One region of the Priestia sp. LL-8 genome, then DNA from elsewhere that is predicted to be linked to it. Evidence: riboswitches for the same ligand, from Rfam matches in the RefSeq annotation. Region 1 holds a riboswitch; the other holds the start of a gene.
What was found. A riboswitch is a leader RNA that binds a small molecule or an ion and turns the genes downstream of it on or off. The one in region 1 is predicted to bind FMN.

Region 1 (8,392 bases):
CTGTATCAATACCAACGTGAATTAAAATTTCACGTCCAGTCGTTGATTCAATACCTAAAGCATGTTTCGTCGGGAATAAGTTTACTATTTTTCCGTCCACTGGTGCAACTACTGTGCCTGTTTTCGGAATAATTGCAAAACCGTCACCCATTAATTTTTGTGAAAATACCTGATCTGGTACTTCCGATAAAGGTACCAATTCTCCCTCAATCGGTGAAACAATATCATTACCATTATCGCTTCCTACTTCAGATGTTGCAACAGGTTTTTCAATTGTTTTTGTCTCTTCTTTTGTGACAACCGGTGTTTTGCCATTCATAATGTCTTGAATTTGACCTTTTAACGTGTCAGATTTCGGACCGAAAATAGCTTGAATATTGTTACCAACTTCAAGAACACCAGCTGCTCCGAGTTTTTTCAAGCGGTTTTTATCAACATTACCTACATCATCTACTGATACACGTAAACGCGTAATACAAGCATCTAAATGTGTAATGTTTTCTTTACCGCCAAGTGCAGCTAAAACATTTGTTGGAAGCTCTGCTGCTTCTACTGCTACATCTTCTTCTCCTTCTTCTTTATCTTCACGACCCGGTGTTTTTAAGTTGAATTTACGGATTGCAAAGCGGAAACCGAAGTAGTAGATAACTGCTAGAACTAAACCTACTGGAATAACTAGCCACCATGCTGTACGGTTTTGCATAACTCCAAATAGAACGTAATCGATAACTCCACCTGAGAATGTCATACCGATTTTAACATTTAATAATTGCATAACCATAAATGATAAACCAGCAAATACTGCGTGAATTGCAAATAGTACTGGTGCTACGAATAAGAATGAGAACTCAAGCGGCTCTGTAATACCCGTTAAGAAAGATGTTAAAGCAGCTGAACCCATGATACCAGCTACATATTTTTTGTTTTCAGGACGAGCTTCGTGATAAATCGCAAGAGCGGCTGCTGGCAATCCGAACATCATGAACGGGAATTTACCAACTTGGAACGTTCCTGCTGTTAAAGGCACGCCATCTGCTAATTGAGCAAAGAAAATCTTTTGGTCACCGTGAATATGTTGACCTGCTTTATTGACATAATCACCAAACTCAAACCAGAACGGAGAGTAGAAGATGTGATGAAGTCCAAATGGAATTAATGAACGTTCAATCAATCCAAATACAAAAGCTGATAAAGTTGGGTTTGCATCAATCATGTTAGTAGAGAAAGCATTTAATCCGCTTTGAATTGGCGGCCAAATGAAAATCATAATAACACCTAAAAGAATTGAAAATACCCCAGTAATAATTGGTACAAATCGTTTTCCTGCAAAGAACCCTAAATAAGATGGTAATTCAATATTGAAATAACGATTATACATGGATGAAGCTAAAATACCTACTATGATACCTCCGAATACACCTGTAGCTAACGTAGGAATTCCTAAGATGCTAGTGTAAGCTGGATTGGCACCCATTTTGTCAGGATCTAGCTGTCCTGTAGCAACTAAGATTGTGCTCATTGTTTTGTTCATAATTAAGTAGCCTACGATTGCAGCAATACCTGCTACACCGTCACCACCAGCTAAACCAACGGCAACACCAACGGCAAACAATAGCGATAAGTTGTCAAATACAATTTGACCTGCTTGCGACAAAACATTTGAAACCAATTGAACCCAGTCTGCACCAAGTGCCGGTACTGCATCCAACAATGTAGGGTTTTGAAGCGCTGTCCCTACTCCAAGTAAAATCCCTGCTGCCGGTAAAATCGCAACCGGTAACATAAGCGCTTTTCCGACTTTTTGTAATACTCCAAAAAGTTTTTTAAACATGGCGCTTACCTCCTTTTATATATTTAGTGTGCAACAAGCTATTTATTTGATACGTGAATCATTAACGCGCTTTCATAAAACGCTTTCTTTAACTAGAAAACTCATTACATCTCCTGGTGTCCTGAAGCCTAAGTTTTAAATGATTGCGCTTTCTTATAACAAAAAAAGGCATGAGGAAAAAGAAACGACAAATGGATACAGTCATCCAATTACACATCGCTTCATTTCTCACTCATGCCTGATCGTATCAGTAACACGTATTGAAATGATTTTATAAATCCGTTTTTGTTATAAGTCGCTGCAGATGCATCGTTAAGTAAACTGCTTCTGCTTCATACACAGGTAAATGTAACGCTTGCTGCATTACTTTTATCACTTTCCAAGACACATTGTAACACAGAGGATATTCTTCTTTCAATAGCAAAGCAATTTTTTTTGGCTCTTCTATTTTTTCTCCTGTTTTTACTCGATCAATAGCAAAATGCAAATGACGAATCAATCTCATATAGTGTACAGATTCTTTGTCTACCTGCAGATGAAGCGATTCTTCAATTACATTAATAATCGTTTGAATAAGCTGCGAGTCTTGATTCACTTCCAGCAGATTTTTTTCAGTCAGCGCGCTGTGAATATGTAGCGCAATAAAACCAATCTCTCCTACTGGAAGCTGCACGCCTATTTTACGACTAATAATTTCTACCACTTCAGATGCGATCGTGTATTCCTCTGGATATAAGGCTTTTGTTTCAAGTAAGAATGGGTTTTTAAGCCCCATTCCCTGCTGAAAACGTTTTATCGCAAACGCGATATGATCCGTTAATGAAATGTGTATATGCTCATTCAAAGGAATGTTAACACGCTTTTGAATGTGCGTTACAATATCATTCATCATTTCAATCACGTCTTCATCCACCTGAGCTAAAAGCTGCTTGTACTGTTCTTGCTCTTCTTCACTCTTTAACAAAAACATTTTCTCCACGGCTTTTGCATCGATTTCATCGCCTTTTTTCTTATTGAACCCTATTCCTTTCCCAATTAGCACAACTTCATCATAGGTAAGGTGTTTAGCAATTAATACATTATTATTAAGTACCTTTTCTACAAAAAAGGACTCTTTCACGAATCCTTCACTCCCCTGTTTCGGCTTTCTATTATTTGCTTTCCTATCTTACAAATAATACGCATAACCGTCAATTCATTTTTCTTTGTTTCAAATATTATTGAACTAAACTATTTGAGTTACGTATTATCTTAGTAGTTCTTTGCTGGAAACGCAACGTCTTTTTTGCTCGTCCCATAACAATTTTTCATAATAAAGTTTTGAAGCATAACGCTCAGAATGAATGCACCCGCTTGTAAAAGCGTAAAAAGAACAAGTGAAGTGGTAATAGATACCAGCAAAACCCCATAGTGAATCAGCAAAATATCTACTATACGTAGCCCTGCTATAATCATTCCAGCTCCCACAAAAAATTCTTTAGCTACACTCCAAACGAGGAGAATCGTAACAATACAAACGTAAATTATCGTTGCATTTACGGAATCATGAGTAGCCGACGCAAACCATCCTGTATAAAACCAATTATTATGAAAATATGCTAACAGCATAAACATAATAGTAGAAGTAATGGCGAGCATTCCGAGAAAAAATGTAGCGTAATGCACAAATGTCATATACCGTTCTGTTAGCCATACATACCAAATCTTTGAAATGCTAAAGCCTATAGTCATTAAAACGCCTGTATAAACTGTTTTCCACCAGTGATGTGTATAAATATCCCAGTGTAAAAATAATTCTTCAACCCCCATAAACATAGCTGAAATAATTAAAATATAGCGAAATTTTAATTGATAAGCAGCTACCACCATACCCATGATTGGAAAAGCAAACGCTTGAGAAGTTAAAGACCCAAACAAATTATCAAAATATTCATTGGTCATAAAATCAGGATCGTAATTGTAACTTTCAAACAACACAAATACAACATACTCTAGTACATAAGCCATTCCAATGATAAAGAAAAGCAAAACGACTAGCTTTTTATCTTTTTTACGTATGAATACCGTAAGCAAAACGGCTGTGCTGATAATAATCAATGCAAAAAAAGCAGTATAATGAGGCATAGACGTCTCCCTTTTACGACCTAATTATTACTTAGAGTAAGACGTTTTAGCCAAATTATACATAGCTAGCTTCTATTCAAAAGAGCTTGAGACATAACTACATCAATTCAATCTAAAGGCGAACAAACGGGATACATGAGATAGTATGGATCGCTTTCTACACTGCAGCTGATTTCCGCGCAAGACTACTTCGCTTTACGCGGGGTCACACTTCTTACGCTTTTCCCCCAGGAGTCTTTACTTTATCCTTTAATCTACCGTTAGAAGCCAATACATACATGAAACCTGCGTTCATCCTACCAATGAAAAAATCCGAACGATTCATCGTTCGGATTTCCCTTCAACTAACGTACTTTTGTTTCAGCCTCTTTTAACTCTTCAGCTTATAAAAACTGGAATGGTATCTATTATCCTTCAATCATTTTTGAAAGGTTAGCCATTTCGATAGCTGATGCTGCAGCTTCCCATCCTTTATTTCCTGCTTTTGTTCCTGCACGCTCAATTGCTTGCTCAATTGTTTCGGTTGTTAATACACCAAAGATAATTGGCACACCTGTTTGTAAGCTTTGAGATGCAACGCCTTTTGCTACTTCATTACATACAAAATCAAAGTGTGGAGTAGCTCCTCGAATAACGGTTCCTAGCGTAATAACCGCATCATATTTTTTAGATTCAGCTAATTTTTTAGCGATTAATGGAATTTCATAAGCGCCCGGTACCCAAGCCACATCTACATCTTCATCAGCTACGCCGTGACGTTTGAGCGCATCTTCTGCTCCACTAAGTAAACGGCCTGTAATAAATTCATTAAAACGCCCTACCACGATTCCGATTTTTAATCCTGTGCCTACTAAATTTCCTTCATATAAATGATTCATCTCTTGTTCCTCCTGCTAGTAGTAATATATAGTTATTTACATTTCTTTTCATGAATTAGCTTCATTTGTTATAACGAAAAAAAGTGTAAACTTATAAATGTAATAAATGACCTAGTTTTTTAGCTTTGGTATCTAAGTATTTTTTATTGGCATCCACTGCCGGCATTTGAAGAGGCACTCTCTCTACCACTTCAAGGTCGTAGCCTTTTAGCCCAGTAATTTTACGAGGGTTATTCGTTAAAAGCTTCATTTGTTTGACTCCAAGGTCTTTTAAGATTTGAGCACCGATTCCATACTCTCGTAAATCCGCAGCAAACCCGAGTTTTTCATTCGCTTCTACGGTATCGTATCCTTCTTCCTGCAGCTTATATGCTCTTAGCTTATTTAATAAGCCAATGCCTCTGCCCTCTTGACGCATATACAGCAGAATGCCGCGTCCTTCTTCTTCAATTTGCGTAAGAGCCGCGTGAAGCTGAGGACCGCAGTCACAGCGCTCAGAGCCAAACACATCTCCAGTCAAACACTCGGAGTGAACGCGAACGAGAACAGGGCTATTGTGATCAATATCACCTTTGATAAGGGCCACATGTTCTTTATTATCAAGTTTATTTGTATATCCTACAGCTTTAAAATCACCAAATGCCGTAGGTAAGCTCACTTCTACTTCACGGCTAATCAGCTGGTCATGCTTGCGGCGGTAGGCAATCAAATCTTTTATTGTAATCATTTTTAAATCGAATTGCTCTGCAATTTTTGTTAAATCCGGTACGCGTGCCATTGTTCCATCTTCATTCATAATTTCACAAATAACACCCGCAGGCTTTCCTCCTGCTAATACGGCTAAATCAACAGCGGCCTCTGTATGACCTGCACGCTGCAGAACGCCCCCGTCTTTTGCAATCAACGGGAAAATATGTCCTGGGCGTTGAAAATCACTTGCTACCGTCGCTTCATTTATAAGAGCCATAACAGTAGCAGAGCGTTCGTATGCACTGATACCTGTTGTACTTGAAATATGATCAATACTTACTGTAAATGCTGTTCCATGTACATCCGTATTGTTCGCTACCATCGGGTGAAGATTCAATTTATGCGCAATTTCTTCATTAACAGGTGTACAAATTAATCCTCTTCCATGAGTAGCCATAAAGTTAATAACCTCAGGGGTCGTTTTTTCGGCTAATGCAATAAAATCTCCTTCATTTTCTCGATCTTCATCATCGCATACAATAACCACTTTTCCCTTTTTTAACTCTTCAATGGCTTCTTCTACTTTATGAAACATCGCTTTCACCTCACTGTTAATTTGTAAAACCATGCTGCTGCAACAAATCCTTCATATTACCTGAACGATTCGAGGCGCCAGGAGTTGACTTATTCGTCATCATTTGATGCATATATTTAGCTAACATGTCGCATTCAATATTCACCTTGTCTCCTCGCTGTTTGTCTCCTACGACTGTGTGAAGCACCGTATGAGGAATAAGAGAAATAGTAAATGATTGGTTGCTGACATCAAAAATAGTAAGACTTGTTCCGTCTACAGAAACAGATCCTTTTAACATCATAAATTCACGAAGTTCAGGGTCGACTTGAATTTCATAATAAAAGGCATTTCCTTTACGTGTTTTGCTTACAATGGTTCCAATTCCATCAACGTGTCCGCTAACGAAATGCCCTCCAAACCGGCCATTTGCAGCCATCGCCCGTTCTAAGTTAACACGTGATCCAACGGTTAGAAGCTGAAGGGTACTTGCTTTAATCGTCTCCGGCATGACGTCGACCGTAAATTCATTTTGAGAGTATGCCGTTACGGTTAAACAAACTCCGTTAACTGAAATACTGTCCCCTAAGTTCACATCTTCTAACACGGTCTTCGCATCAATCGTAAGAACAATTGCTTCTGTAGCCTTTTGAATACGTTTTATTTTTCCAATTTCTTCAATAATACCTGTGAACATTTTCTTCACCTGCTTTGGCGCTATTCCAACTTCTTATGCCGTTTTGAAATAGCAGCTGCTTTTTTTTCATATTTATCTTTCCCCCAACCACTGAAAATAAAAAAGCCCCTTGAACAAATGTCCAAGGGGTCGGCTGAGCTGAATCAGTTTTATCTATGCAAAATTCCGCTAATTGTATACGAAATAAACAGTTATATTTTGTGTACAAAAACAAGGGTAGCTTTAAAAAAGGCAAACCTGTCCCTTATTAATACAACACAAAAAAACAACTGTGCTTCCTGATCCTTCTCCCATCCAGACTTTTACTGTCGGCTCTAGATTTTAACTAGATCCACCGCTAACATACATCGTATGAAAACGGGTCACGGGCTTAAAAGCATATGCTTTATCACCGCCGGTTGGGACTTACACCCGACCCCGAAGGATAATATATTCGACTGCTAGAGTCTTATTTGTTTTACATTATAGCAAAGTAAAATCGACTTGTCACATCATTTAACTTCGTTTTTTCACATCTGTTCTTTAAAATCCAGCTTTTAGCTTATTTTTTCTTTTTTAATACATAGCATCCATACAAAAGCTAGTCCAATATAGCCAAATATCGGATACAAGAACTCAAGAAGCTGGGCATATCCGAATTGCCCAATAATAAAGCATGCCGAGATAATAAATGCAAAAGCTTGCTTATCATTCAGGGGAAGAAATGACTGAAGCTGCTTAGCGATTCCAAATACATTTCCAATCAATGTAGTAAAAATCTCGCCTAACACAACTACCGTAAATAAAACATTCACCCACGCTGAGATATTTTTGACAACGGCACTCATCGGAATATCAAGTTGAAATGAATAAGGCAAATTGGAAAGAGCAAGATGCGTAGAAACAAGCATAAACGTAAGTACACACCCTCCTATTACGGCCCCTTTTTTAATCACGCTCCTATCTTTCACAGAGCTTCCTAATGGAACCAAAACGGCCTGAGCCAAAGCTAGATTTAGGGAAATATATAAAAAGGGACTAACCGCCCACTTCCACTGTGTGACGAGCGTTAAATCCGGCTTCGTTTGAATCAGTGAGAAATAGCTGATATTTGGCACAAAGATAATAAGAGCAAATGAAAGCATCATCGGCACAACAAGAGAATTAACCATTAAAATACCGTTAATTCCTCTTGCGATAAATATATAAGTTAAAACAATTGTAAAAATCATCCCAACAGGAGGCCACAGCCCGAACTGTTCTTTTCCTATTGCCCCCGTACTCGCTAGCATGACTGAAGTTACTCCAAATAAAATGACAATCATTACACCATTTACCGCTTTTCCAAGCACATGACCAAATAAATATGTATTAAGCTGCTGATAAGAAGAAGCCCCAATTGCGTGCGAAAGCAGCATCATTTTTGAACCTAGCCAAATAAAAAACAAGCCGCTGACCAAAATTCCAACCATTCCAAGTTCCCCGTACTGTGTAAAAAATTGAACAATTTCCTTGCCTGTTGCAAAACCGGCTCCTACAACGGTGCCTACATACGTAGCAGCAACCTGCAGCGTGAGTTTCCACCTTTTCATGCCCATCACCCTTCTACCCTTCATAGT
Region 2 (8,392 bases), 2.9 Mb from region 1:
TAACACTAAACACATCTAACGGATGTAAAATCATTTGAATAAGTAAATAGGTTAACGAAGCTTTTGAACCTACAGCCGTTAAACTGCTGATATAATAACTGCATAACCACGCAGCTAGCAAGTTAAACCAATCCCTCACAAAAAAACCCCCTTCACTAAACTTCTATGTAAAAAGAGGCTTTTTCATGCGATTCTATTTGTTTTCATGATATAAATTAATTCCATAGGTTGACTGCATCCAGCGAAACGTTTCTTTTCGGTGCTCCCATGTTTCAGGCGTCGCCCATAGCTCTTTGCTTCTTTTAATAATCTCACAGCGCAAATCTTGAAAAGTCTTTTCTGCTTTCTCGCCTTTTTTCTGCAGCTGCACAGTATAAAAATAAAGTGAGACGGTAAGCAATAAAAACATCAAATGCCCCATGTTGCCTAACAAAAATGAAAAAAATTCGCTAAACGTCGTAAAAAAACCGCTTTGAAATATGAAAAAAAAGTAGCTAATAACAGTCGTTACACTGGCTAAAAACAAAATCTTCCATTTTTTCTCTTTAGCTTTCAGCTTATTAACTGTCTCTTTTCTTTTAATAACGCTCACTAATATATATTGAAGTGTTTCATCGCTTTCAAAGTCTATCACTTCGTTTTCCATCATTCCACCCCCTCGTATGCTAGTACAACATATGAGGGAACATAAAAGATTATGTGGGTAGCACTGAAAATAATGGCTGTTTCCTTAACCTTTACTGCATTAGTTCTTCTCGCTGTGCAGATTTCCCTTTTGATTTTCTTATCTGCAGACCTAATAAAAAATCAATGAGAAAATGAGTAAAAATCGTGACATACAAATTTTCAGTCCACCAAAAAAGTAACCCTATTAAAAAGCTTAAAACCACAACCGAAATAAAAAGAAACCACTTTTTTAAATATCGAATGTGAACGAGTGCAAATACGATACTCGCCCAAAACAGGCCAAACTGAACTTGTATAACCCCTCGAAATAATATTTCTTCTGAACATGCAACGATGAGGCAAATAAGGGCTAGATGAGGAACAGAACGGTTAGCAAATAAACGTTCATTAATCCCTCCGTCATCGTATAAATGCTCAGGTACGCATTTCATTAGAAATATATCTCCTCCTACTACTAAGAGAGCTGTTCCTCCCCCGTACAATAAAATAGAAGACCAATCCAGCTGAAAAAACTGCAAAAAGGAATTCCATGAATCGAATGTAAAAAACCCGATGCCTAAAGCAATGAAGCAGATGAGCAGCTGTGTTACATATAAATTTTTAACTAGCTCTGCATCTGTCATGGATGAAATAAGCTCTTGCTGTGATTTTGCCATTATATCTCTCCTTGACGAAGCAAACGAGCTAATTCTAATTCCCAGCCTTGAAAGGTCCATTGCTCTTGCTCACCATTTGTTTTTTTATAGTTTTCTAAATCCAAGCCGCAGCAATCGCAACAATTCTCAAGCTCTGATTTTCCCCGCTCATTAAAATAGCCAAGCAGCACGTGACGACGGCATTCTTTTGTCTCAATAAACCCCTTCATCGCACGGTACTTGTCATGTTTGTTCCGAAGACGTTTATTTACAGCTGCAATAATCGTTTCATGGAGCGATTCAGCAATTTTCCAAGGTTCAACATGTTCATTTTTCACTACATTTTCTCTGTACAAATAATAACGAATAAATCGCCAATGTGTTTCTTGAATACCCACTGTATAAAGAAAATGAGACTCTACTTGTTTTAAAGGAATGGCCTGATCATGATTTCGTAAATACGACAAGCAGTATAAGATGATATCTGAAGAAGGAAGTTCAATTTCAAGTAAAGAATGAGCAAAATCATCGTCTCCTTCAGCATAAAGCAAAATCGCAATACTGTTTTGCTGATCGCGTCCACTTCTTCCAATTTCCTGTACGTATGCTTCTAGCTGCGTAGGTGTATGAAAATGAATAACAAAGCGAACATTCGATTTGTTAACCCCCATTCCAAATGCACTTGTGCAGCAAATGATATCAAGCTGATTTTCTAAAAATTGCTGTTGAACAAGCATTCTTTCATTCGGTTCCATTCCCCCATGGTAATACTGCACTCGCTGTATCCCATTTTCCTTGAGAAGCTGTGTTAATGCTTCTGTCCAAGATCGGCTGGAACAATAGATAATTCCCGGACTTTGCAGTTCGCTAACGTACATCAGTAACTTCTCTTTTTTCTCTTCAATACTTGCAACAAAATCAACTTTCATCGCAATATTACTTCGATTCATGGAATAGATGTGCTCATTGACAGCAGGCAGCGATAAGTAGCGCTTAATATCTTCCACTACTTCCCTCGTCGCAGTTCCCGTTAGTGCCAGACATAGCGGACTGCCAAGTTCCTTCCATATATCTCCTAACTGAAGATAATCCAAACGGAAATCGTGTCCCCACTGAGAAATACAGTGCGCCTCGTCCACAACGAAAAGGCCTACCTTTGCCTGCTTTAATGCTTCTACTACAACAGCATTTTGCAAAATTTCAGGAGATGCATAAATAAAACGATAAAAAGCTAAATTTTTTAGCGCTCGTCGTTTTTCTTCTTGTTGTAAGAAACTATTTAAGGCAATAACTCGCTTTTCTCCGCTTGCCTTTAGCTGCTGAACTTGATCTTCCATCAGTGAAATTAAAGGAGATACAATCAGCACCGGTCGGTTCAACAAATAAGCGGGGAGCTGATAGCACAATGATTTCCCTGTTCCTGTAGGAAGAACCGCTAACACATTATGACCTGTTAAAATATCTTGAATAATCTCTTTTTGTCCTAGTCGAAATTGGCTATAGCCAAATTGTTTTTGTAGAAGTTGTTCTATCTTCACATCAAACACCACTTTTTTTAGTATCAGGTAAAATGTTTTGCTAATACGAGACGAATCTGAAAATAGGTAACGTCGTCTTTTACTTCTTCCTTTATCACCTTTAATTTATTTGTACGCAAACCTTCAAAAGCTGAGATGATTTCTTCCTGCTGCTTAGGCGATACGTATGCATCGATTGAAAAAGATGGAACAAACAGAGCTAATTCTGCAATATGATCTTCAATTGTACTTTCTTTTAAACGCCTTATATAAGCAATCTCTTCAAGCGTCTTGCCTTTTTGAAGCCAGCTATACGTTTTTAACGTCGAGCTCGTCAAAGGCAATTCTAAATATAGATCATGTAAAAAAGAAGAAAGTACATGAAAGCTTTCATTATTTTTACTCACTTTTTCAATGATATGATGAATAACCCCTAAAAGTTGAATATGAACATAATGCTCATCGAGTTCATATTGATATGCTAACTGATTTTTTGTAAAGCCTACTCTTTGGTATCCAGTCAGTTGCAAAACAAAAAGAGACGCATCTCGTTCCGCACAACCTTTCAAGCACGTTCGGAGCTCTTTGAACAGCTGAGCGGCTAACTCTTGACGCGTTTGCTTTTGAGACATAATATACGTTTTGACCCATTGAATGACCTCAGCATTTTTGGAAATGGGTAAAAACCCTTTTTGAAAATACTGTAGGTTTGATAAGGTCTGAATGAACAAAGTGATTCTTGCTAAAAATAATTGAGTACTGCTTGCGAATTTCCATCCGTCTAAAGCTGGATGAAAAGGTCGAGCCGTCAGTTCATCTTCAAGGCGTGCTTGTCCCTTATCTGTCATCACATACTTTTGATTTTCAGTTTCTTCAATATACTGCTGTTCTTTCAGATATGCAACGCAGGTTTCAAAAGACCGTTTATCTAAGTAAACAAATGACTGAAAAAGAAACGAAATTCCAAAAATTTTTCCGTCTTGAATCGTTTGAGCTGACTTTTTACCTGTTAATAAATGATAAATACCATAGGCGGTTCTCTCACCTTTTAACTGTTTTATACAAAATAAAATGCTAACTTGAATATAATTCAAAGGTGTCAACTTCCTTTCTCATTCATTGTACCAAAAGTGACCAATAGCATGTGAGGTAAAGGCTTTTCAGTTCTTTCCTTTATGTATCAAAACGTTTGGATAAGTGAAGAAACCTTGATTTGATAAGCATTCTCAGTGACTTTTCTATTGAAAAGTTTTATAAATCATTTTACAATGAATAAGGAGAAATTTCACTCTTGATTCGCGAAGAGATTATATAATGAGAAATTTTCGAACACTTTACAGGAGGTCTTGTTATGCCAAAATATACAATTGTTGATAAAGATACTTGCATCGCATGCGGCGCTTGCGGAGCTGCAGCACCAGACATTTATGATTATGATGATGAAGGTATTGCATTCGTAACATTAGATGATAACCAAGGTGTAGTAGAAATTCCAGAAGATCTAGAAGATGATATGATGGATGCAATGGAAGGTTGCCCTACGGATTCAATTCGCGTAGCGGATGAAAAATTCGAAGGCGATGCTAATAAATTCGAATAAGTATTGAACAAACCTGTAGTGTACATGCTGCAGGTTTTTTTATATATAAAAATCGCTCTCCCCGGGAGAGCGATTGAATTAAACAGCAACGCGGCGCGTAATCCATTGCTTCATTTTTGAAAACAATAAGACAAAAATAACCCCTGTTGCTGCTCCTTTTATTAAGTTAAACGGCAAAATACCTGCAACGATATATTGACGCGCTTGTTCACTAGACATTTCTGGCGATTGTAAGAAGATTGTATACGCCGGTAAAAAGACATAATAATTTAAGACAGCCATGAGTATCGTCATTACAACCGTACCCGTAACCAAACCTATCGTTACGCCTTTAGCTGTTTTAAATCGACGGAACATGTATGATACAGGAAGAACGAACAGTAAACCAGCCACAAAGTTCGCAACCTGGCCAACCGGAACCCCTGTAGCACTTCCTTGAATTAAATAATTCAATAAATTTTTTATTCCTTCTACTATAACAGCAGCCATCGGTCCAAATACAAGTGCTGCTACGAGTGCAGGAATTTCACTAAAATCAATTGTTAAAAACGGAGGTAATCCAGGAATTGGAAAATTAATCATCATTAAAATATAAGCAATACTACTTAACATTCCTAGTATGACCAGCTTTTGAGTTTTCTTACTTTGTTGCATCTTGCCTCTCTCCTTCTTTGTGATCCACTCTTCAAAGAAGAAAGGTTCAACTTTATATCCCCACGCAAAAACCTCCCAACAAATGATTCGTTGAGAGGAGACATGGCAGGCATATTTAATAAACGTTCATCACATTAGGCTTTGAACGCTGAACCTCCACCTTCTCCCATCCAGACTGTACTGTCGGCTTTGGAATTTCACCAAATCTGCTCGTATGTATTACATATAAGCTCGCGGGCTCAAAACAATTTGTTTTTTACCGCCGGTCGGGAATTTCACCCTGCCCCGAAGATAGACCAATATTTAATTATGAATTTATTATATGTTATCTCGAATTAAAAGTAAATAAAGAAGTTTTTTAATTCCTATTAAATTGATGTCTTTTATAAACTTCATTACTGTTTTATATGTAAAATAAGGAAATAAGTGCATAACCAACAGCATTATGACATATTTATAGTTTCAATTTTACGTTTACAATTGTGTATTTGATAACTAATTGTAAAGTTTAAAAAATATAATTGACAGAATTTTTTAAACATGGTAAATTATCAAATATTTGATGATAGTAAAATCCAAGGGAGATGTTCACGTCATGTATAACGTATTAGTAGCTGATTCAATTAGCAATGAAGGTCTTGCTCCACTACTTGAAGCTCCTCATGTGAATCTTACGCGAAAAAAAGTTGAAGAAGTTGAGAATGATTTGCATACGTACGATGCGCTTTTAGTACGAAGTGCTACGACGGTTACAGAGGATTTGCTGGCAAAAATGCCGAATTTAAAAATTGTTGCTCGCGCTGGAGTAGGTGTCGATAATATTGATATTGAAGCCTCAACCAAACGAGGGGTTGTCGTTATTAACGCGCCGAACGGAAATACCATTTCAACGGCGGAGCATACATTTGCTATGATGGCTAGCTTGTTTCGGCATATCCCCCAAGGAAATGCTTCAGTCAAAGCGCGCGAATGGAACCGCTCAGCATTTGTTGGAACAGAGCTTAATCGCAAACACCTGGGCATTATCGGATTTGGACGAATTGGCTCAGAGCTTGCTAAACGCGCAAAAGCCTTCAATATGAGCGTTCACGTTTACGATCCTTTTTTAACCTCTTCCCGAGCTGAAAAGCTAGGGGTAGAACTATTATCCCTGGATGAATTACTAGCAGCAGCGGATGTTATTACCGTGCACACTCCGCTTACGAAAGAAACAAAGGGATTGCTCAATCATGACACGTTAGCCAAAACAAAGAAGGGCGTGTTTTTATTAAACTGCGCACGCGGCGGGATCATTGATGAAAAAGCCTTAGTTCATTATTTAGAAATTGGCCATGTTCAAGGTGCAGCTATTGACGTATTTGAAGTTGAGCCGCCGATTGATAACCCTTTGTTACATTTTGATCAAGTTATTACAACTCCTCACTTAGGCGCTTCTACAAAAGAAGCCCAGCTTAACGTTGCTGAAGACGTGGCACATGACGTTTTGCGTTTTCTAGAAGGCAATCCTGTAAGCTCATCCATTAATTTACCGACGCTTTCTAAAGAAGTTTTTGAAAAAATCCAGCCGTTTACGAGCCTTACTAAACAAATGGGAGCTATTTTATCTCAATGCATGCGAGAACCTGTTCAGCATATCTCTATCTCCTACGGAGGTACAGTGACGGATTTAGAAACCACTTATATTACACGGAGCTTGTTATCAGGCTTTTTAACCCATCGTATCGACTCACCTGTTAATGAAGTCAATGCTTCTATGATTGCCAAAGAACGAGGCATTACATTTGGTGAAAAAACGTCGGAAGATACGCAAGGATATTCCAATATGATTGACGTTACAGTAACGGGCGAACAGCGTACGTTTACCATTACAGGTACCTATATAGCAGGATATGGCCCTCGAATTGTTAATATCGATTCGTTTGATATTGATTTTTATCCAGAAGGACATCTTCTTTATATCCGTCACAGTGATCAGCCCGGAGTGATTGGAAATGTAGGGAAAGTACTTGGAGATTTACGTATTAACATTGCTACCATGCAAGTGGGACGTAAGCAAAAAGGCGGCGAAGCCATTATGATGCTCACGTTTGATAAACTTTTAGAGGATTCTGTCATCACTTCATTAAAACAAACAAGCGAGATTGTGACCATACAGCGCATTGAATTGTGACATTGAAAAAAAAAGAGCCTTAGCGGCTCTTTTTTATGGACTTATTTTTAACACTTGTCCTGCATTTAAAGCGGTGTTCTCTAAATGATTCCACTTTCTTAGCTGCTCCACATCTACTTCATATTTGGCCGCAAGTTCAGATAATGTATCTCCTTGATGGATAAGAATACAGTTATCAGAAGCCTGATGTAACTGCTGAAAAACCGTGGCAGCTAAATCGCTTTTTACGTATGCCGATAGTTTTTGCTTGTCCAATTTGGCAAGTGGGTTTACTGCATTGGTTTTATCCGGATTCCAACTTCCTTGATGAACTTCAAAATGCAAATGTGCACCTGAAGATCGTCCTGTATTGCCAACCCGTCCAATGTTTTGACCTGCGGCTACAGAATTTCCTTCTGCAACAAAACGTTCCTCTAGATGAGCATAGACCGTTTCGTATCCGTTCGTTTGTTTGATAAAAACAACCTGTCCGTATGTATTTGAATAATAAGAGCGGCTCACCACTCCTTTTGCAACAGCATACACCTGTGTACCCACAGGTGCTGCTATGTCAATTCCAAAGTGTTTGGCGTGACGAGAACCAAATATATCAGTTAAGACTCCTTCAACTGGCCACTCCCACTGCTTCTCTTCTGCCTTTACCATTTGTCCGCCCAAAAATAACAGACCGATACACAATCCCATTACTAATACAACCAATATTCTTCTTAACACGTCAATCATGAAGAAAGAACCTCCTATGTAGATCATTGCACACAAAACATACTATATGCCAATTCCTTCTCTTTTAGACTTGTTTATAGAAAAAATAAAGAGATGTGATTCTCTACTGAATCACATCTCTTTGCTATTCTCATTATTTCAGCCGAAGAAAAACTGTTATTTAGCATGTGTTTACTTTGGCAGTTTGATAAAGAAAGTTGTTCCTTCATTTAATTCACTTTCAACCGCAATGATCCCTTGATGTGCCTCCACGATATTTTTGGCGATCGCAAGCCCAAGACCAGTTCCTGACTTCCCTCTCGTTCTGGCTTTATCCGCTTTATAAAATCGTTCAAATACAAATGGAAGGTCTTCTTTCGGAATGCCTGCTCCTGTATCTTGAACAGAAAGATGGATTTCGGATTGA

Region 2: another riboswitch for FMN. It lies ahead of U9R83_RS21755 (ECF transporter S component); the one in region 1 lies ahead of ribE (riboflavin synthase).

What each region holds. Positions count from the first base shown of each region.
Region 1 is NZ_JAZAQH010000001.1:1,294,013-1,302,404, reverse strand. Features, by position in the region: gene ptsG (glucose-specific PTS transporter subunit IIBC) at 1-1,831, opposite strand, end outside; gene glcT (glucose PTS transporter transcription antiterminator GlcT) at 2,103-2,951, opposite strand; gene U9R83_RS06560 (hypothetical protein) at 3,083-3,955, opposite strand; gene ribH (6,7-dimethyl-8-ribityllumazine synthase) at 4,363-4,833, opposite strand; gene U9R83_RS06550 (bifunctional 3,4-dihydroxy-2-butanone-4-phosphate synthase/GTP cyclohydrolase II) at 4,925-6,118, opposite strand; gene ribE (riboflavin synthase) at 6,135-6,794, opposite strand; FMN riboswitch at 7,073-7,223, opposite strand; gene U9R83_RS06540 (YkvI family membrane protein) at 7,331-8,365, opposite strand.
Region 2 is NZ_JAZAQH010000001.1:4,162,765-4,171,156, forward strand. Features, by position in the region: gene U9R83_RS21725 (hypothetical protein) at 1-139, opposite strand, end outside; gene U9R83_RS21730 (DUF2663 family protein) at 194-646, opposite strand; gene U9R83_RS21735 (CPBP family intramembrane glutamic endopeptidase) at 738-1,343, opposite strand; gene U9R83_RS21740 (RecQ family ATP-dependent DNA helicase) at 1,343-2,860, opposite strand; gene U9R83_RS21745 (helix-turn-helix domain-containing protein) at 2,884-3,933, opposite strand; gene U9R83_RS21750 (ferredoxin) at 4,191-4,439, shown strand; gene U9R83_RS21755 (ECF transporter S component) at 4,518-5,093, opposite strand; FMN riboswitch at 5,248-5,390, opposite strand; gene serA (phosphoglycerate dehydrogenase) at 5,689-7,263, shown strand; gene U9R83_RS21765 (peptidoglycan DD-metalloendopeptidase family protein) at 7,297-7,986, opposite strand; gene U9R83_RS21770 (ATP-binding protein) at 8,158-8,392, opposite strand, start outside.